DNA from 3 places in the Thermanaeromonas toyohensis ToBE genome. Region 2 is predicted to be linked to each of the others. Evidence: riboswitches for the same ligand, from Rfam matches in the RefSeq annotation. Region 2 holds a riboswitch; each other region holds the start of a gene.
The links. A riboswitch is a leader RNA that binds a small molecule or an ion and turns the genes downstream of it on or off. The one in region 2 is predicted to bind cobalamin.
Positions count from the first base shown of each region.

Region 1: it holds a riboswitch for cobalamin, as region 2 does, so the genes downstream of both, cobK (precorrin-6A reductase) here and B9A14_RS04190 (S-layer homology domain-containing protein) in region 2, are expected to answer to the same signal.
Region 3: it holds a riboswitch for cobalamin, as region 2 does, so the genes downstream of both, cobU (bifunctional adenosylcobinamide kinase/adenosylcobinamide-phosphate guanylyltransferase) here and B9A14_RS04190 (S-layer homology domain-containing protein) in region 2, are expected to answer to the same signal.

Region 1 covers NZ_LT838272.1:2,181,420-2,188,271, forward strand. The annotation lists gene B9A14_RS11290 (aminotransferase class V-fold PLP-dependent enzyme) at 1-1,123, opposite strand, end outside; gene B9A14_RS11295 (energy-coupling factor ABC transporter ATP-binding protein) at 1,252-2,127, opposite strand; gene cbiQ (cobalt ECF transporter T component CbiQ) at 2,132-2,911, opposite strand; gene B9A14_RS11305 (energy-coupling factor ABC transporter substrate-binding protein) at 2,898-3,197, opposite strand; gene B9A14_RS11310 (energy-coupling factor ABC transporter permease) at 3,199-3,957, opposite strand; gene cobK (precorrin-6A reductase) at 4,003-4,794, opposite strand; cobalamin riboswitch at 5,133-5,325, opposite strand; gene B9A14_RS11320 (hypothetical protein) at 5,426-5,869, shown strand; gene B9A14_RS11325 (aspartate kinase) at 5,910-6,852, opposite strand, start outside.
Region 2 covers NZ_LT838272.1:854,581-861,432, forward strand. The annotation lists gene B9A14_RS04170 (DUF4351 domain-containing protein) at 1-568, shown strand, start outside; gene B9A14_RS04175 (NAD-dependent epimerase/dehydratase family protein) at 672-1,268, shown strand; gene B9A14_RS04185 (nucleotidyltransferase family protein) at 1,922-2,521, shown strand; cobalamin riboswitch at 2,667-2,862, shown strand; gene B9A14_RS04190 (S-layer homology domain-containing protein) at 3,009-4,532, shown strand; gene B9A14_RS04195 (DUF4430 domain-containing protein) at 4,579-5,292, shown strand; gene B9A14_RS04200 (energy-coupling factor transporter transmembrane component T) at 5,305-6,234, shown strand; gene B9A14_RS04205 (ABC transporter ATP-binding protein) at 6,207-6,852, shown strand, end outside.
Region 3 covers NZ_LT838272.1:1,779,990-1,786,841, forward strand. The annotation lists gene B9A14_RS09165 (Na+/H+ antiporter NhaC family protein) at 1-306, shown strand, start outside; gene B9A14_RS09170 (Na+/H+ antiporter NhaC family protein) at 300-917, shown strand; gene B9A14_RS09175 (Gfo/Idh/MocA family protein) at 914-2,092, shown strand; cobalamin riboswitch at 2,189-2,376, shown strand; gene cobU (bifunctional adenosylcobinamide kinase/adenosylcobinamide-phosphate guanylyltransferase) at 2,477-3,106, shown strand; gene cbiD (cobalt-precorrin-5B (C(1))-methyltransferase CbiD) at 3,103-4,230, shown strand; gene cbiE (precorrin-6y C5,15-methyltransferase (decarboxylating) subunit CbiE) at 4,202-4,855, shown strand; gene cbiT (precorrin-6Y C5,15-methyltransferase (decarboxylating) subunit CbiT) at 4,836-5,444, shown strand; gene cobI (precorrin-2 C(20)-methyltransferase) at 5,465-6,184, shown strand; gene cobM (precorrin-4 C(11)-methyltransferase) at 6,181-6,852, shown strand, end outside.

The sequences.
Region 1 (6,852 bases), 1.3 Mb from region 2:
CCCTTAAACCGGCGAGGGCCTTCTCTATCTCCTCTTCGGTGTTGAAGAAACCGGGGCTTAAACGTAAAGTGCCTGTAGCTAGGGTGCCTATGGTCTGGTGGGCGAGAGGGGCGCAGTGCAGGCCAGAGCGGGTTATAATACCGTAACGTTCGGCCAGCCAAGCGCAGGCCTCCCCAGGGGAGATGCCTTCAATATTGAGGGAGACTACAGGGATCATGGAATCACTTTTACCGGGGCCGTAAAGGGTGAGGCCGGGTATCTCCTTTAGGCCCTCTAAAAGAAATTCTAAGAGCCTTAGGTTGTGGGCACGGATGCGCTCTAGCCCGGTCTTAAGGATAAATTTCACTCCTGCCCCCAAGGCTGCGATACCAGGAGCATTGGGGGTGCCGCTTTCAAACTTATCGGGCATTATCTCGGGCTGGGTAAAGGCTTCTGAGTGGCTACCCGTTCCTCCTTCTATAAGGGGATAAAGTTTTTCCGGATGGCGGATATACAGGCCGCCCGTGCCCGGGGGTCCGAAAAGGGCTTTATGGCCGGTGAAGGCCAAAAAATCTATATGGGCTTCTTCCACGTCAATAGAAAGCTCCCCAGCGGTCTGGGCAGCATCCACTAGGAAGTATACACCATGGCGCCGGGCTATCTCCCCCACTTCAGCTATGGGTAGGATAGCGCCCGTCACGTTGGAAGCGTGGGTTAAGCAGATAAGTTTGGTGCGGGGAGAGATAAGGGCTTCTACTTCCCGGGGATCTAAAGTTCCCTCCGGGGAACACTGAGCTATGCTAACCTCCACCCCGGAGGCCCGGAGGGAGAAGAGGGGCCGCGCCACCGAATTATGCTCCATGCTGCTTATGATTACATGATCTCCGGGGTTAAGGAAGCCTTTAAGGGCTAAGTTTAAAGACATAGTGGCGCCAGAGGTGAAGATTATATGCTCTGGTTCCTGGATATTAAAGAGGGTAGCTAAAAGCTCCCGGGTTTCCACCAAGGTCTGGCCAGTCTCCAGGCTCCAGGAGCTATGGCCCCGGCCAGGGCTTCCTGCTAGATGGCGTAAGGTATAATCAGCGGCTCGATACACATCTTCGGGCTTGGGCCAGGAAGTGGCTGCATTGTTTAGATATATCATGCTTTATGTAAGCCTTTCCCTCGCTGAGTTTTATTTTGCCCTAAAATTTGGCTTAAAATTTTATTTCTCCCCTCACTTTGAACTTACCTGCATGGATTATATGACTTTTTGTTATTATATTCAACTGCTTAAAGGGAAGAACTGGCTACTACCCGCAAAGGCACCCGGGTTTCCGGCGGGCAGGGGAGCCTTTTTAAAAGCTCTTCTTTGCTCCGGGGAGGGGGGAACTCCAGGGGCCAGCCCAACTCTTTAAGCTTCTGGTAGACTTCCCATATCCAGGGGAGGGCCAAACCCGCCCCTTCTACCAGTTCCTGGTCGGCAAACACTTCTTCAGGCCGACCTTTAGCAGCTAGCTCACCTGCCTTAAGAATAAAAATCTGATCAGCCCAGGTGTAAGCTAGATCCACGTCGTGGGTAGAAAGGATCACTGTCTGGCCTGCCCGGTGAAGCTCCTCTAGGAAATCCACAAGCTGCTTTACCAGCTTGGGATCCAAGTAAGCTGTGGGCTCATCAAGGATAAGGACCTCAGGTTCCATAGCCAGGACTGCGGCCAGGCATACCCGTTTCTTTTGCCCATAACTTAAAAAATGAGTAGGTTTATCAGCTAGATCCTCTATTCCCGTAAGGGCCAGAGCCTTTTCCACCCTTTTTTTGACTTCCGTGGACGACAAGCCCAGGTTAAAGGGACCGAAGGATACTTCTTGTACCACGCTGGCCGCAAAAAGCTGGGTATCGGGATCCTGGAACACAATACCCACTTTTTGACGCAAGTTTAAAAGGGAAGCCCGATCATACCGCAGCTCCTTCCCCTCATATATTACTTTTCCCCGCTGGGGTTTTAAAATCCCATTAAAGTGTAAAAATAGGGTGGATTTTCCAGCTCCGTTAGGGCCTAAGATAGCCGTCTTACTACCCTTTACTATCTTTAAAGAAACTCCCCTTAAAGCCTGGGTACCATTGGGATAGGTGTATTCCAGGCTTTCTGTAGCCAATATGTAAGACAAACCCTTAAGCACCTCCCCCGAGCCAGGCTAGGGCTCCTAGCCCTATTAACCATAGCCCAATCAAAATTAAATTGCGCTGGGAAAGGCGGAAGGAGGGTTCCAGGACGCGGAATTCTCCCTGATAACCCCGGGAACTTAAAGTTATATTTAACATTCTAGCCTGTTCATAGGTTTTAAGAAATAGGTTGCTTATAAGATACCCCAAGGAACGAAAGGAACGGGATAGGGAGCTGTAACCTAGCCTAGAAGACTGGGAGATATGCATCTTTGTAGCTGTATCCAAAAGAACAGAACTAAAACGGTAGACCAGAGTCAAGAGATCGATCCATAATCCTGGAACCCGGAGACGGCAAAGTACATTAGTGATCTCCACCATAGGAGTGGTCAGGGCCAGGAAATAAAGGCAAGAGACGCTGGCCAAGGCCTTAAGACAGATCTGAAAAGCAGCCAACAGGCCCGCCTGGGTCACCCCTAGAGTTAATTTTCCCAGGGACAAGCTAAAGAGGAATTCTTTAGAGGAACTAAGGGTAACCGTAAGGGCTATACCGGCTCCACTGGTTATTAAAAACGAAAGGGGTAAAAGAAGGAGCCGCAAGTAAAAAGCTATAGGGATGCCCGCCATACCTATTAAAAGGCCGCTCATCACAACCAGTACAAGTAGATATACCTTAGTTTGGGACGTCCCTAAAAGGAAAATCAAGGTAGCCAGGGCAAAAAGTATCTTTTCCCCTGGGTGTACAAACCGGAGGCGGTTGCTGTAAGCATACTGCTCAAGGACGCTCACGGTTTCCCTCCCTATCCTTCCGCCCCTTAAGATAGCCTAAATAGTAGCAGACAATACCGCTCCCAATGGCGGCCTGGGTAGCGAAGAGAAAACTTTCTACCTCGCTGCTGGGTGGCTCCCATAAGACGTTAAACCAAGGCTTATATTCGGGCTTAACTTCGCTTATCACCTCTTCAGCCCGGCTATCCGCCCCTCCAAACTCGGCCCCTTTTTGGATTATGAAGGGGGCTACGACAAGGATTATTACAATAAGAAGCAAAAGGGTATTTTTCCAAGCTAGGTTCAATTTAGTTTCCCTCCTCCCGCAGGACAGCTAACTCTTTAAGTTCTTCTTTGTTGTAAGCAAAGAGGTAATTAAACACCACCACAGTGAGTAGACCCTCACTGATGGCTAGAGGGATTTGGGTCACCGCAAAGATCCCTATAAACTTAACGAAGGATCCCCAGATCCCAGTATCCGGTGCTGGGAAGGCCAGGGCTAGCTGCAGGGAAGTAACGGCGTAGGTGGCCAGATCCCCTAAGGCGGCAGCTAAGAAAATGTTGATGCTTAAAGGTACCCTGGCTTTCTGCAAGAACTTATAAATACCGTAAGAAACCAGAGGGCCTACTACAGCCATAGAAAAAGTATTGGCTCCTAAAGTGGTTAACCCACCATGGGCCAGGAGAAGGGCCTGGAACAAGAGCACTATAGCGCCTAGTACGCTCATGGCTGCTGGCCCGAAGAGGATGGCCCCTAAACCTACTCCTGTAGGGTGAGAACAGCTTCCGGTCACCGAAGGAAGTTTCAAAGCAGAGAGGACAAAGGTGAAAGCCCCTGCCAGGCCCAGAAGAAGTTTAAGACTGGGTTGACCAGAAACCTTCACTTTAAGGCTCTTTAACCCCCAGGCCCAGAAGGGAAGAACTAAAAGAAACCAGAAGGCTGCCCAGCCTAGGGGTAGGAACCCTTCCATGATGTGCATGGCATAGGCTGGGGGCGGCGCTAAGAGGGAAACGAAAATAAGGTAGGAAGTTAGAGTTAAAATTAATTTGATATATCTAGAAAGCATCTTTAGCGGGTTAAAAACCCTGGCCTCCTTTCTTACTCCTTAAGGCTATTCGCCTAAAAGTTTAAATATTTCCTCCAGAGAGGTTACCGGATGCTGGTGCTTTATAGGGGGACGTTTAATAACTACTACAGGTATACGGAGATCTAAGGCGGCCTCTATTTTAGTATCTGTCCCTCCTTGAGGGCCCGAGTCCCGGGTAACCACTACTTTAGCTTTGTAGGCTCTGAATATAGCTTTATTTAATTCCCGGGAAAAGGGGCCCTGCATGGCTACTATATCCCGGGGAGTAAGCCCCAGATCCTGGCATTTTTTGATCACGCGGTGTTCGGGCAAAACCCGGACCACTACTCGCTTGCCCTTCAATTCCTGGCTGGATAGGAATACTTCCAGGTTGTAGGTACCGGTGGTAAGGAAAATGGTATTCCCCAGTTTCGCGGCCACTTGGGCTGCCTCGGCCCACCCGTAGACTTCATGGATCAAAGGGTGGCGGGGAAGCTCTGTCTCAGAACGGAAGAAACGTACACAAGGGAGGTTCCACCTGGAGCAGTAATCCTCCAGTAAAGTGGAAACTTCATTAGGATAAGGCAAGCTAAAATCTACTACCATATTAACTCCATGTTCCTGAATTACGCGCTGTAAGGCTTCTTCACTAATAGGTTCTATAAGGGTTATGTTCGCCCCATCCTCTAGGGCAAGTTTCCGCCCGTACTCGCTGCCTGTCCAGACCACCACAGTATAACCTTGATCTCCGAGCCTGCGCGTTAATTCTCGGCTTTCCCTTGTACCCCCGATTACCAGTATAGCTTTTCCTTCCCCCTCACCTGCCCTCCGTACCATGGGCTCTTATCTCGCCCCCCATGGAGAGATTACGAAAAAACCCCGGTTTGTCCACTACCGGGGATAGATAAAGGCTTAAATTTCGCCCCCGGGAGACAAACCCACCCCTCTTTCACCAGGCAGGTCTTCCCGGGCGGCAGTCATAGCCTACCTCAAGTTACCCTTCCATTAATTTTTATGAAGGGAACCTTTTTGAGGCGGCTCCTCCTCCCGTCTCAACCTTTTAGGCCTTGCCTTCTCGAGGCCAAGCCACCTGGAAAAATAAAAAACCTTCTGCCCTACCACGGTAACAGAAGGCGCTAGCTTATCATGCACCACCCCCTATCCCTCGTAGGGACATGGTACAAAGAAGACAGGCAGGTCTCCTGGCTCCAGTTCATCGCTACCCACGCCTTCCCAGGCTTAAACCTAAAGCCCAGTGGCTTTTTGATGTGGGCCTGCTCCCTGTCACAGTGGCGGGACCGCGTCAGATTCTCACTGACTTCCCTCGGCTACCTATAGAGGTAGCCATCCCGTCTTCCTTATTGACTTGTCGTTTTTATTATACTGGAGTTCTACCCCCTATAGCAAGGGGTATTTCAAAAGAATAGCATATGGTGTAAGCACTCTTTTAAGAAAGGAGCGGATAACCTTGGAAGATATTAACCGCTTCTTAACGATTATGGGGGCCATCTTTGCTGCCACCCAGGGGATAGTGGAACAGCTTAAAGCCCGCTGGCCCTGGCTAGGTAAGGAAGAGGCCGACCCTATAAAGGAAGAAAAAAGGAGAACCCGCGTGCTTTTGGTTAGCGCCGTGGTGGCTGCTCTACTAGCTGGTATGGCGGCCGTGGATGTCTTCGGGTTATTGGGTATAAATGGGCTCCTCTCCGCCCTTAAAGTTAGCCACCCTGGCCTCTATCGGCTCCTTAATATGATAGTGGTGGGGCTCCTTTCTACCTTCGGTAGCCCCTTCCTGCACGAGATCTTAGACATTCTTATTGAATTTAAGCAACATATAAGGCTTCGTAACCAGGATGCGGAGCTTCGTTTGCTAAAGATATCTTCTGGGGATACCAGCCAACCTCCCAAAGTTTAAAGAAACACAGGCGGCCTACTTTCAGGGCCGCCTACATGATCTAAGCTTCCTGATCTAACCTAAACCATTTGTGTAGGGCCTGCATGGCCCTGGTAAGGTGTTCTTCATCGATAATGCAGGATACCTTTATCTCGGAGGTGCTTATCATGTGGATGTTGATACCTTCCTCAGCTAGGCAGGCGAACATACCCGCTGCCACCCCAGGATTGGTGATCATTCCCGCACCCACGATGGAAACCTTGGCTACCTTGTCATCATAAGCTACGGCGCTGGCCCCGATCTGTTCTTTGACCCTTTCCGTCACTTCCACGGCTTTAGCCAGGTCATCGCGGGCTACCGTAAAGGCTATATCATTTATACCGTCCCGCATGGCGCTCTGCACGATCATATCTACATTGATGTTTTCCTTAGCCAGGGCTTCAAAAAGGGCCCGGGCGATGCCCGGCCGGTCAGGAACATCATAGATAGCTATCCTGGCTACATTGCGGTCACCGGCTACGCCGGTTACTACCATGGCTTTTTCCATATCCTGCACCTCTTTCACTATGGTGCCTTCATTATTGTTAAAGCTTGAGCGGACTTCTAAGACTACCTTATGGAGCTTGGCGAACTCCACCGAGCGAGCCTGAAGGACTTTGGCCCCTAGACTGGCCAGTTCCAGCATTTCATCGTAAGAAATACAAGAGAGTTTGCGGGCTTCAGGAACCACCCGGGGATCAGCTGTATAGACCCCGTCTACGTCGGTATAAATCTGGCAGAGGTCTGCCTTTAAAGCCGCGGCCAGGGCTACAGCGGTAGTATCCGAACCCCCCCGTCCTAAAGTGGTAATTTCGTTATCGGGTGTGGCACCCTGGAACCCAGCCACAATCACGATTTTGCCCGCTTCCAGCTCGCGTCTTAGCCTTGTGCAGTTAACCTCCAGGATGCGGGCTTTGGTATGCACTCCATCAGTCAAGATGCCCACTTGGGGTCCGGTAAGGGAG
Region 2 (6,852 bases):
AACCTTTCCTTTTCTTAAGGTGCTAGAGTTTAACTTTTACAAAGTGCAGCTAAAGAAGCTGCCCTGGAGGAAGTACATAAGGAGCAACAATCCAGTTGCGGCGGCGCTTTTAAGTAAGATGGACTATAGCCCTAAGGAGAGGCTTAAGTTGAAGCTGGAATTCTTAAGGATGATAACCAGGATGCAACTGGACCCCGCGAAGCTGGGGCTTATAACTGCGATATTTGATACTTACTTAGGTTTAAGCCCGGAAGAGGAGAAGGAAGTAGAGGAGATGTTACATAGGGAATTAAGTGCGGAGGAGGTTAAGAAGGTAATGGAACTTAGGACTTCGTGGCATACAAAGGGATGGCAAGAAGGATGGCAAAAAGGCCTGGAAGCAGGCCTTGAAGAAGGCCGGAAAGAAATTCTGCTAAAGCAGTTAAAGAAGCGTTTAGGTTTTCTTCCCCCTGAGGTAGAGGAGAGGATAAAGTCTCTTTCCTTGAAGGAGCTTGATGAGCTGGCGGAGAAGATATTTGAGGTGACCAGTGAAAGTGACCTAAGGAAATTCCTGGGCATGGAGCATTGAAAAAGCCTTTGCTAAAGGCGCTATCTTGTGACGTAGGCTAATTAATTGAGCTAAAAATGTGAGCACAATATGTACTAACTTTTTGCTTGGAGGAGGCTATCCTTTGCACATACTGGTGACCGGCGGGGCCGGCTTTATCGGCTCCCATGTGGTGGACGCTTTGCTAGAAGAAGGGCACGAGGTAGTAGTAGTCGATGACTTGAGCAGCGGTAAGGAAGAAAACCTTAATCCTGCCTGCCGGTTTTACCGGATGGACATTTGTTCGCCGGAATTGGAAAGGGTCTTCCGGGAAGAAAGGATAGAGCTGGTGAACCACCATGCAGCTCAAATTGATGTGCGCCGTTCCGTGGCCAGCCCGGAAGAAGACGCCCGGGTAAACATCCAAGGGCTGTTAAACCTCTTATCCAATTGCCTGCGCTATGGGGTAAAGGGGTTTATTTTTGCTTCTTCGGGCGGGGTAGTGTACGGCGAGCCGGATGAGCTTCCGGTGAAGGAGGAACACCCCAAGGGGCCGCTATCGCCCTATGGAGTGAGCAAGCTGGCTTCGGAATATTATCTCTACTACTTTGCCCGTGTGCACGGCCTTAGGTGCACAGTGGAGCACCTGAGGAGGACAGGAAATCCAAAGAAGGCCCTAGAAGTTGCCCGGGAAATAATTGAACAGTATCTACCAGCTCTGAAGGAACTGAGCAGGAAATAACTTTGGCAGACAAGAGCGCTTTGGACGATGCTTTGAAGCTCTTAATCCTTGTTGCGCCGAGAGGCCGCCTCAAAAAATAATGGCGGGCAGGAGGCCCCTGGGCAACCGGTACACCGGCTCCAGCCGCCTGCCCGCTTATAATTTGTCTCTGTCAGGGTGCCTTAAATTATGTCCTTGGCATGGACGTTGAACCACCGGATGAGGCAGTAAACGGCCAGGGATGGGTTTGGTGGAACGTTTCTGGCTGCAGCAGCCTACTGATGGTGTGGGCGTGCCGCGGGGGAAGAAAAAGGCCGTGCTGGGTAAACTTACTGAGCGGGTATGTGGCTAGCGCGGCTTTTTCGTTTTTGCAGTGCTTTCCTTGGTGCTGTTAGGTATAATATATGTGACAGGTAGAAACTAACAGGTAGAAAAAGGTAGGGAAACCAAAAGATGGTCAGGGTAAATTATGATGAGTACATTAGCCGACTAAAAAAGAAATCATCGCATTTTTATACCGCCTGGGTGGCTCATCTGGGTAAGAGTCCACGTTCTGGCAGGCACCGAGCTATGGAAGAAGATATTGTCTTGTTTTTGTTGGACTATAAGCGATGGCAGAAGAGTTTAGTTAATGGTAGTATAGAAAAGGTCGGTCCCCGGAGGTATCGTATGAAATGAACGAGCGGTTAGGAGATATTCTTACTAGCTTGACCCAAGAAAAGGACTCGCTTAGAAAGGCTTTGGGGGTACTAGCGGTATTAACCGAGGCCCTTAAACCTAAGGGGATTAGACCTATTTTAGTAGGAGGCCGGGCTCTAGAGTTTTATACCTTAGGTGGATATGCCACAAAAGATATAGACCTGGTAGTTAACGGAAGAGAGCAGGCTAAACTTATTTTGGAAGAAATGGGCTTCTTACGCCGGCCTGGTGAACGGCACTGGTATCATGAAGAGCTTGACCTGGCTATAGAAATACCCGATGAGTTTTTAGCAGGTTCCCTAGAAAAAGTGGTTACCGTAGAAATAAACGGTATGGAAGCTTTTATAATTGGGATTGAGGATCTGGTAGTAGACAGGTTGGCTGCAGCGAAGTTTTGGAAGAGCCAAGCGGATGCTCAGTGGGCAGCCAAGCTTCTTGCACTTCATGCTGGCGAGATTGATTTAGAATACCTTAAGGAGGCAGCTCGAGAGCAGCAAGTAGAGGACGTTTTAACTGAGGCCTTGAGACAGAGTGAGGCTTATATTAACGCTGTTAAAGATCAAGGGCTATCTTAGGCTAAACATTGATTTTTGGGACATCGCGCTCGTAAGAAGCAAACAGTTAGTCAATTTTGACACTAACCAGCAGGAAAAAAATGAAGTGACAGCGAATAGTAAGTAACACAGTCGAGTAAAAATCACGAGTAAAAATCAAAAATTAAAGGTTTATCCAGGTACGGGTGCTTTTACCCGGAAGGGGTAAAAGTTAAAAGGGAAGCCGGTGGGAATCCGGCGCGGTCCCGCCACTGTGAGGGGGAGGAACCCTACATATAGGTCACTGGGGCTTTTAAGCCCTGGGAAGACGTAGGGAACCGATGAACCTGAGCCAGGAAACCTGCCCGTTACCGTAAACTTAACCGACCTACGCGGATAGGGAGGTGATTATTTATTTTACGTATCGCTTCTTTATAGACTACTAAAGCCTCGTCTGGGGAAAGCAGAGGGCAAATTTAAAGGAATGGGGGAATAAAGATTGTCTGCTTATAGAAATAAGTGGAAAAAGATGAGCTTGATTTGGATTATCTTGACGTCTCTAATTCTTTCTCTGCCTATAGCTAAAGGTTGGACGAGTGAAGTATCTTCACCGGCCGACTATGCTATTAAGTTTCTACGAGATGAGTATACAAAAAATGGCTTCCAGAATCATGATGCTGGGGTAGGTTCCTATGGTTTCTATATTCTAACTCAAGCTGGTGTTGACGTCAGCGGCTGGGTATACAATGGGGAAAGCCTTAAAGACGCTGTAACAAACGCAGTCTACAGTGATATTTCCAACAGTAGTCAAATCAGAGCTAAGGTTTTGGCCCAGGATTTGGTGGCCGCACAGTCGTTGGGGCGAAACGATCTGGTAGATAGTTTGGTCCAGATATTAAAAGCCAGACAGACAGGTTATGGATTCGACACTGGGGATTACAGTATTTTTAGCAACATGCCAGCCTTCGACCTTTTAGGCCGAGCAGGATTAATTTCGGTGATTAATAAAGTGTATGCCAAAGACTATATCTTGGGAACCCAGAACACAAAAGTTGGCGATCGTGGTTACGGAGCCTGGGGGTTCACTTGGGAGGGTAACTTCTATGCTGATTTCATGACCACGGCCCAGGCAGTAAGGGCACTCCATTATCTGGATCCAGCAGGACAAGATAGCCAGATCCAAACCGCTATTAATAACGGGCTTAACTGGATGAAGAACCAGCAAAAGGACGACGGCAGCTTTGTGGCTGGCATGGATGATCCAGTGATCGATACTGCAGAAGTAATTGTGACCCTAAAGGTGTTGGGATTGGATCCTGCTGAATGGAAGAGCAGTACGGGAAAAACAGCCATCGACTACCTGATGAATAAGGCCCTTAATCCAGACGGGAGCTTTGGGACGTCCCAGAACGCTATGGACGCCACCTGGGCCCTTAGTGCCTATAATCTATTAAACACTCAGTTTTACATTGACCCTTCCGTCGTAACCTTTAATGATATCTCTTCTCACTGGGCAAAAAATGATATTGAATTTATGGCTAAAAGGCTTATTGCCCGAGGCATAAGCAGAGACCTTTTTGCTCCTGATGCTAGCATAACAAGGGCACAGTTTGTTGCCTTCCTTATCAGGTCGTTGAACATAGATGAACAGAAATCTGGAGCAGAGGTATTTAGTGATGTGCCGGCGGGCTACTGGGCTTATGGCGCAATACAGGCAGCATATAAGGAAGGGCTGGTGAGGGGCGTTGGCAACGGGAAATACGAGCCGGAAAGGAGTATTACCCGGGAAGAGATGGCAGCTATGATTGCCAGGGCCCTGAGCAAGAAAGGGTTTGAAATAAAATTAACAGAGCAACAGAAAAAAGAGGTATATAGTAAATACACGGATAGCGATCACGTTTCGGGCTGGGCAAAAGATGTACTCGCGGCCTGTGCAGAGCTGGGACTGATTAAAGGGAGGCCGGGGAACTCGTTGGCTCCCCAGGATGAGGCCACGAGGGCAGAGGCGATAGTCATTTTAAGAAGAATGTTGGAGGTGCTTAAGAGAGGATAGGCTTTGCCTATCCTCTCTTAAAGGTATATCCTGATGGGGGGATTTGATGAAACGAAGGCTGTTTTACCTTATTTCTATGCTAATACTTCTGGCCGGGGCGGTGGGACCAGCCCTTTATATGCACAAAGTTTTCGATTCCCAACAGCAATATAGGCAGGCGGAGAGCGGCGAAATAATTAGGTACAGCACATCGGAGCAGAGCAATGCTAGTGGACAGACTCGTGCTGCTCCCACTATGGGCCAACCTTCTTCTGAAGCAAATAAAGATCAGCCTAAACAAAGTACAACCGAGGTAAAAACGGTTGCCCCGACACTAGGTCAGAAAACTTCTACGCCAAACCCTCCTTCCAAGGGGAACATGGTCCCTCCGCAGACAGTAAGCAGTGCATCGGAGGTTACGTCAAGTGAAAACGGGTGTAGAGTATGGATAGCCGTTGTGGGGAAAGATGGTGTATTTCTTTTTAAACCGGCTCAAGTTGTTATAAAAAAGGATAACAAATGGGGGATTACTGCCCTGGGTGCTCTGGATGCCACTGGTCTTCCTTATGCCACTAAACCCGCCTGGCCTGACTTTGTGGATTCTATCGCTGGGCAGGCCAACAGTGCAATGGCTGGATGGATGTACTCAGTAAACGGTGAGGTTCCTATGCATATGGCCAGCAAGCATCCAGTAAAAACGGGAGATAAAGTGATCTGGTGGTATAGCAAAAGTATGGACCAACCTCCTCCCCGGTGGGAAGACTTGATCCAGAAAGAATAAAGGGGTGTCGGGGTGTTCAATAAGCTTTTTTACCACGATAAGGGTCTCTTTTTGCAGAGCTTTCACCCGGTTACAGTCCTGATATATCTCTTTGTACTCCTTTTGTTCAGTTTAGCCTATGAAAATCCCCTCTATCTTTTAGCCTTATTTTTTCTCCTTGCCCTTTTAATAAAAGAAGTAGATGGAGTGGAGGCGTGGGAGGGGTTTTTAAAGGCAGGCATCTTTTTAATGCTTGTGGTAATGATTGTAAACCCTTTGGTAATCAGGACTGGCCATACCATCATCTGGTACGGTCCGGAGGTGCCCTGTTTAGGAAGAGTTAACATCTCTCTAGAAGCGCTGTATTATGGAGTTGCTTCCAGCATTAGGCTTTTGGTCATCATTAGCATTTTCTGTCTTTATAACCTGATGATAAACCCGGATAAAGTTTTAAATCTTTTTTCCCGCATAGCCGGCAAATCGGTTTTGGTAATTACCCTGGCTACATGTATGTTTCCTACTATGGTCAGGAATTTGGAAAGGATAAAAGAAGTATACCAGCTGCGCGGTATTGATTTCGATACGGGAAGTTTGTGGGAGAGAGTAAAGAAATACTCTTACCTTTATAATGTGTTGCTTTTCTCTTCCCTGGAAGATGCCATAGAGATTGCTGCATCTATGCAGGCTAGAGCCTTTGGTAGTGGTAAGCGTTCTGTTTACAGCCGGAACTTGATCCGGCCCAGGGATACCCTTTGTATAGGGAGCGTTTTGCTGGCCCTGATTGCTGGCATTTGGGGTTTGTATTATGGGTACGGCCGGTATACGTTTTACCCGGAGGCAGACTTTTTAATCAAAGATAGGGCCACAGTTGTTGTCTTGTTTATCGTGTTTTTTTACTTATCTGTGCCGCTTATTTTAAGCAAGGGGTGGAAGTATTGCCGCTTTTTAAAATCGAAAATTTAACCTATTATTATCCTGGAACAGAAAAACCTGCCTTGAGAGGCATAAATTTAGAAATCGAAGAAGGGGAATTTATCCTTATTACAGGAGGTTCCGGTTCAGGTAAGTCCTCTCTGGCTAGGGTACTAGCGGGCCTGATCCCCGATTTTTATGGAGGTAAAATTGGGGGAAGGGTTTTTTTCCAAGGTAAAGAGTTAAGAACCCTAGATCGCCGGAAACTGGCCCGGGAAGTGGGCATAGTTTTCCAAGATCCAGAAAAGCAAATAGTGCAGACCTGTGTGGAAGCAGAGATCGCTTTTGGCCTGGAGAATCTAGGATTACCCCCTAAAGAGATGTTATGGCGGGTTGCCGAAATTATGAGCTTCATGGGGTTAACCTCAATTAAGGAAGCTTTTACAGCCAATCTTTCCGGTGGGCAGAAACAGAAGCTGGCTCTGGCTTCCGTTCTAGCCATGCAGCCCCGCGTGCTTATCCTTGATGAACCCACCTCCCAACTGGATCCTGTTTCGGGAGAAGATATTTTAAACTTAATTAAACGCCTTAATGAAGAGATGAGCTTTACGGTGATCTTGATCGAGCAACGTCTGGAGAGATGTTTTCATTTAGCGGATCGGGTGGTGC
Region 3 (6,852 bases), 930 kb from region 2:
CCAGCTCCTATGATTGGTGGAGCTATTACTGCAGGAGGTGTAGCAGGGCAGCTTTTGTCTCCTTTAAGCGATATTACTGTCTTATCTTTGAGCGCCAATGGGGGAAGGTTATCTAGACTGTTACAGCTTCTTAGTGGGAGGGTAATACCAGTATTTATCCTTAGCTTAAGCTTTTATGCTGTTTATGGAATGTTAAAGGCCAGCTCTATGACTACTTTTTTATCCCCTGACCTCCCGGCGACCTTAAATAAAATGTTTACCTTTAGTCCCTGGCTTTTTTTACCCGTGATAATTTTGTTTTGTTAATTATATTTAAAGTCCCCTTGGCCCCAGCTTTAGGGGTTAATCTCTTGCTTTCTGGCCTGGTTGGTATTTTGATTCAAGATTTAGATTTCCGGAGCGTTATCCATGCCATGACCTTTGGTTATATTGCTTTGCCTGGGGAAAACACTACCGAGATAGGAATGATGTTTAACAGGGGCGGGATTATCAGCTTTAGCAATATCATTGGACTGATTTTCTTGGCTTCTGCCTGGGCGAGCGTGCTCCAGCATATTGGCATATTAGAATTCTTACTAAATAAGCTTTCCTACCTTAAAATCTTAAAACATAAGGTGCGCCTTACAGGATACCTTATAAGCATCTTAACTTCAGTAACCACCTGCGCTATTATTCCTGCTATTTTTATACCTTCAGCTTGGCTAAAAGAACGCTATGCAAGCGCAGGCTGGCAGGTAGAGCATCTTTCCCAGGATATGATAGAAGGTTCTTTTGCAGCGGCCTCGTTAGTACCCTGGTCCAATTTTAACTTCTTAGTCCTCGGAACTTTAGGAGTGGGGGCCTTTGCTACGGTGCCGTATAATATTTTTGCTCCTCTATTGATCTTTAGTGTCATAATGAAGGAGTGCTTTAAATGAGAGGTTGGAGGGGTAGTTTTACCATGACGTTAAAGTTAGGGATTGGAATGCTGGGCTATGGCTTTATGGCTAAAGCCCATACCAACGCTTATAAAAAGATAAAGTACATATTTCATCCTTTTCCTGCGGAGATAGAATTAATAGCTATCTGTGGCCGGGATAAGAATAAGGCTCAAGAGGCAGCCCAACGTTACCAATATCAGAAATGGGTTATCCATTGGCAAGATCTAGTGGAAGATGAAAGTATTCAGGTGCTGGATAATACTGCTACCAATGATGTGCATTGTGAACCGTGCATTGCAGCCCTTGAAGCTGGTAAGCATGTGATAGTGGAAAAGCCTATGGCGCTTACTTTAGCTGAAGCACGGAAGATGTATGAAGTAGCTAAAGAGGCGGAGAAAAAGGGCATAAAGCATATGGTCGCTTTTAATTACCGCTTTGTACCTGCTTTAAGGCTAGCCCGCAAGCTTATAAACGAAGGTAAGTTAGGGAGAATATATCAATTCCGGTCTAATTTTTTATCCGATCGCTTATCTAACCCCCAAGCCCCTTGGGCTTGGCGCCTTTCTAAAGAAAAAGCAGGGAGCGGAGTGCTGGGGGATTTAAACTCCCATGCTATAGATATGGTCCGGTTTCTTTTGCAAACAGAAGTGCAGGCGGTTTTAGCTTGGAACCCCACCCTTATTTCCCACAGGCTTACACCAGAAGGTAAAAGTTGCCCTGTAGAAGTAGATGATGTGTCCCTTATTTGGCTTAAACTAGCCAATGGCGCCGTGGCTTGCCTGGAAGCGAGTAAAGTAGCTACCGGATATAAAACCACCTGGCGTATTGAAATCCATGGGAGCGAAGGGGCTTTAGCTTTCGATTTAATAAGGGGTAATGAACTGCAATTTTTTAGCCGCCGAGATCCGGTAGAAATACAAGGTTTTCGGCTTATTCATGTAACAGAGCCCGAGGTCCATGACTATATAAGCTATTGGTGGCCGCGAGGGCATGGGCTAGGATGGGAGCATTATCATATTAATATGCTCGAGCATTTCCTGCGCTGTATTGCCACTGGAGATAATGTGGCTCCCTGGGGAGCAACCTTTCTTGATGGCTTGCGCTGCCAAGAAGTAATAGAAGCCGCTCTTACATCTAGCAGACAGGGCGGCTGGATCGAACTGGTCTATTAGATAAGGCTAGATTTATTGCAAAAGCTTCATTAAGAGGGACCTGTTTCCCCCTTGCTTCCTACTTTCTTTTCCGATATACTGGAGACAGCTAAAATTTTATATTTTTACCGGATGGGTGCCTTTGCGGGGCGTAAAAGGGAATCAGGTGGGAATCCTGAGCGGTCGCGCCACTGTAACCGGGGAGCTTTCCTTTTTGAGGGAAGCCACTGGGTAGTTTTACCTGGGAAGGCTAAGGAAAGCGGTGAGCCGGAAGCCAGGAAACCTGCCCGTCCGGATGTGCCGCTTACCCTCGCGTCAAGGGGAAGGGCTAAACTGTATGTATAGAAAACCCAGCCTCCAGGCGAGAGGCTGGGTTTTTAGTTAAGGGGGCCAAGGGGTGGGAGCTTGGCGGAAAAGGGCAAGTTGGTATTGGTCACTGGCGGAGCTAGCAGCGGTAAGAGCCGTTTTGCCGAGGAGCTAGCCGCTAGGTTAGCCCAAGAGGTTGTTTATATCGCTACTGCCCGGATCACTGATGAAGAAATGGCTAGGAGGGTGGGCAAGCACAAGGCTAGGAGGCCCGCCTCTTGGCGTACAGTTGAGGAGCCCTGGGATCTCAAGCGGGCCTTACAGGAATGGGGCCAAGCCAGCAGGACAATACTGGTGGATTGCCTGGGGACATATGTAACTAATTTGTTGGTAGACAAGGGTATGGAGGAGGAAGAGGTAAGCCTCACTCTACAGGACTTTGCTCGGCTGGCCTGGGCTTCCCCCGCTGATGTTATTATAGTAAGCAATGAGGTAGGATGGGGTGTGGTACCTTCTTATCCTCTAGGGAGAGTATTTCGGGATCTTTTAGGTGCGGCTAACCAAGAGATAGCTTGTCTGGCCGATGAGGTCTATTTGGTGGTCTCCGGTCTACCTTTGGAGATAAAAAGCCTGGCGCAGGCCGGACTTAAAAACTTTTCTAAAGAAGAAGCGAGCTTAGACGGGCGCTTGCCCTGTGATACACTACTACTTGGAGGAAAGAAGAAATGAGTAAAGGATGGCGGCGGGGATATACTACGGGTACTTGTGCAGCGGCTGCGGCCCGGGCAGCGGTGAGAGCTCTTTTGGAGTCTTGCCCCTCCGAGGATAGGGTTAGGGTAACCCTGCCCCGGGGAGAAGAAGTCGAATTACCGGTTATGGTAAAGCGGGGTGAAGGATGGGCCGAGGCTATAGTAATTAAGGATGCTGGAGATGATCCGGACATTACCCATGGTGCTGCCATCCATGTACGGGCCAGCTTCATAGACAAGGGTATCACCTTACGTGCAGGACCGGGAGTAGGGATAGTCACCAAGCCTGGGCTTCCTGTACCGGTAGGTGAACCGGCCATCAACCCTGTTCCTCGGGCCATGATTAAGAAAGCTGTAAAGGATTTCCTTCCTCCTGACCAGGGAGTGGAGCTTACCATCAGCATTCCTGGAGGAGAGGAGCTGGCCCGACGGACTCTTAATCCTAAGCTGGGTATTCACGGAGGACTTTCTATTTTAGGTACTACGGGCATAGTAGAGCCCATGTCTGAAGAAGCCTTCCGGGCCTCACTAATACCCCAGATTGAAGTAGCCCGGGCGGCTGGCCTGGATACCCTGGTACTTACCCCTGGGCGGCAGGGCCAACGCCAGGCCGTGGAAAACTATAAGATACCGGCTGAAGCGGTGGTCCTGACCAGCAATTTTATAGGGTTTCTCGCCGAAGCCTGCGCCGAACGCCATATAAAGCGTCTCCTTTTATGGGGCTATGTAGGTAAATTAGTCAAGGTAGCAGGAGGGATTTTCCATACCCATAGCCGCCTGGCTGATGCCCGTCGGGAGATAGTAGGGGCTTGGGCGGCTGCTTGGGGTGCCCCGCCGGGAGTGGTTAAGGCGGTGTTAGAGGCTAACACTGTAGAAACTATACTTACCATTTTGGAGGAGGCTTGGGGAAGGGAATTTTGCCGGACATTTTGGAATCATATGGCAGGGCTAGCCAGCAGTAGACTTAAGGAACGGCTCCAGGATAAAGTCGAAGTAGGGACAGCCTTTCTAAACCTTAAAGGAGAGATTATAGGCTGGGATGAAAAGGCGCAGAAGATTTTGGAGGAGTTGGGTCATGGCAGGAAACAAGGGGAGTTGGCTTAAGGTTATAGGTATAGGGCCGGGGCACCCTTCTTGGCTTACCCCTGCGGCCTATGAGGCGGTAGCTCAAGCTGAGATCTTGGTAGGGGGGCGCCGGGCTCTAGCACTTTTTGCTTTCTTGGAACGGGAGAAAAGGGTAATAGATGGGGACCTGGAAAGTCTCCGACGCTTTTTAGAGAGCGTGCGGGGGCGACCGACGGCAGTACTGGTTTCTGGAGACCCAGGGCTGTATAGCCTTTTGGGATGGCTAAAGCGGCATTTTCCGGAAGAAGAAATCATGGTGATACCCGGAATTAGCTCTGTTCAATTAGCTTTTGCCCGATTAGGCTGCGGCTGGGAAGAGGCTATTATCTTAAGCCTTCACGGGAGAGCCTTAAGCCTTCTAGATCCTTATCTAGAGGGGCTGGCCCAAGAGAGAGTATTGTTGGCCCTTCTGACTGGGGGTAGCAATACGCCGGCTAGGGTAGGAGAATACTTAACCTCTCAAGGCCTAGGAAAGGTAAGCCTCTGGGTGGGGGCTGAGCTAGGTGGCCCGGAGGAACGTATAGAGTATCTTTTGGCAGAGGAACTGGCCTGCTCCGACTTTCCTCAAGCAGCGGTGATAATCGGTGGATATAGGAAAAAATAGATGGCCCTACATAACCCCAGGTATTCCCGATGAACTATTTCAAAGGCGGGAAGTGCCTTTAACCAAAGAAGAGGTCCGGGTATTGACCCTGGCTAAAGCACGCCTGGCCCCTGGCCAAACCGTATATGACATCGGCTCAGGGACAGGATCCATAACTGTAGAAGCCGCCCGGTTGGTCTCCCCTGGAATCGTATATGCTGTAGATAAAGACGAAGAAGCCCTTAGACTTACTCGCGTTAATGTAACCTCTTTCGGTTTAACTAATGTGGTATACCTGGCTGGTGAGGCACCGGGAGCTTTAGCTGGGTTACCCCCTGCTGATCGCATATTTATTGGAGGGAGCGGGGGAAACCTTAAGGAAGTTTTATATCAGTCTTTAAGCCAGTTAAAGCCTAAAGGGATTATAGTTATTAATGCCGTAACCCTGGACACCTTATGGGAAGCTATAAATTTCGGCCGGGAAAGGGGACTAAAGACTGCGGCTATAGCTTTGAATGTAGCCCGGTTGGAGAGGGCGGGTCGGCGGGAGATTTTCCGCGCCCTTAATCCCGTATATATCATCCAACTCTGGGGCCAGCCCGGGCCATAGATTAAAGGAGGAGAAGGGTTTTGGTAGGGAAACTTTACGGTATAGGGGTGGGACCTGGGGATCCCGAGCTTCTTACACTTAAGGCCCGCCGCATAATAGAGGAGGTCCCTGTTCTGGCGGTCCCCGTCTCCCAGCGTGGGGAGGAGAGCTTGGCTCTTAAGGTGGTAAAACCCTTTATCCGGCCCCAGCAGGAGATTCTTTCCCTTTTTATGCCTATGAGTCGTGACCGTTCGTACTTGGAACGCTCTTGGGAGGCCGCCGCCCATGAATTATTGAATAAACTCTATGAGGGGAAAGACGTAGCCTTTTTAACCTTAGGAGATGCTAGCCTCTATAGTACCTATAGCTACTTGATGGAAAAAGCCCGGGAGATGAACCCGGATCTGGTCGTGGAGACTGTGCCGGGTATTACTTCCTTTTGTGCTGCGGCGGCTAGACTTAACTTGCCCTTGGCTAAGGGGGACGAGCCTTTAGCCATCATACCGGTAGTGGAAGAGGATGTGGCTACTTTAAGGGAATGGCTTGCCCAATTTCCCAATCTGGTCCTTATGAAAGTAGCCCGGAGGTACGAGGAAATCGTAGGCCTTTTAGCCGAAGCAGGGGTCCTTAAGAGTTCGGTTCTAGCCACGCGCTGCTGTCTAGAAGGCGAGCGGTTTTCCTGGGATCTCGAAGCTGGCCTGGGCCAGCGGCACGACTACTTGTCTCTTATTCTTGTACATAAAGGGAGGAGTTCAGGATGAAGGTTTATTTCATAGGTGCTGGACCCGGGGATCCGGAACTTATAACGGTGAAAGGGCAACGCTTACTTAAGGAGGCAGAGGTTGTAATCTATGCAGGCTCTTTAGTAAACCCTGCCCTGCTGGGTTGGGCGCGCCCAGAAGCTCGTATTTATGATAGTTCCTCTTTAACTTTGGAAGAGATTATAGATCTTATGGAGGAAGCTGTAAGAAAGGGACAAAAAGTAGCCCGGCTTCATACAGGGGATACCTCCCTTTACAGCGCAATACAAGAGCAGATAGAGGCTTTAGAAGCCCGCGGTATCCCTTATGAGATTGTGCCTGGAGTTAGCTCCTTTTCTGCAGCAGCAGCAGCGGTAAGAAAAGAATTTACCTTGCCGGGGCAGAGCCAGACCCTTATTTTGACCAGGAGGGCAGGAAGAACTCCCGTGCCGGAAGCTGAGAGTCTTGCGGCTCTGAGCGTCCATCGGGCTAGTTTATGTTTGTTCCTGAGCGCCCATTGTTTAAAAGAGGCTACCCAGGAACTGGCCACCGGATATGGCCTGGAGGCTCCGGCTGCGTTGGTTTATAAGGCTTCCTGGCCCGAAGAAAAAATTTTGTATGGGAGTTTGGCCGATATCGCGGACCGAGCCCAAAAGGAGGGCATAGAGCGCACGGCCTTACTTCTGGTG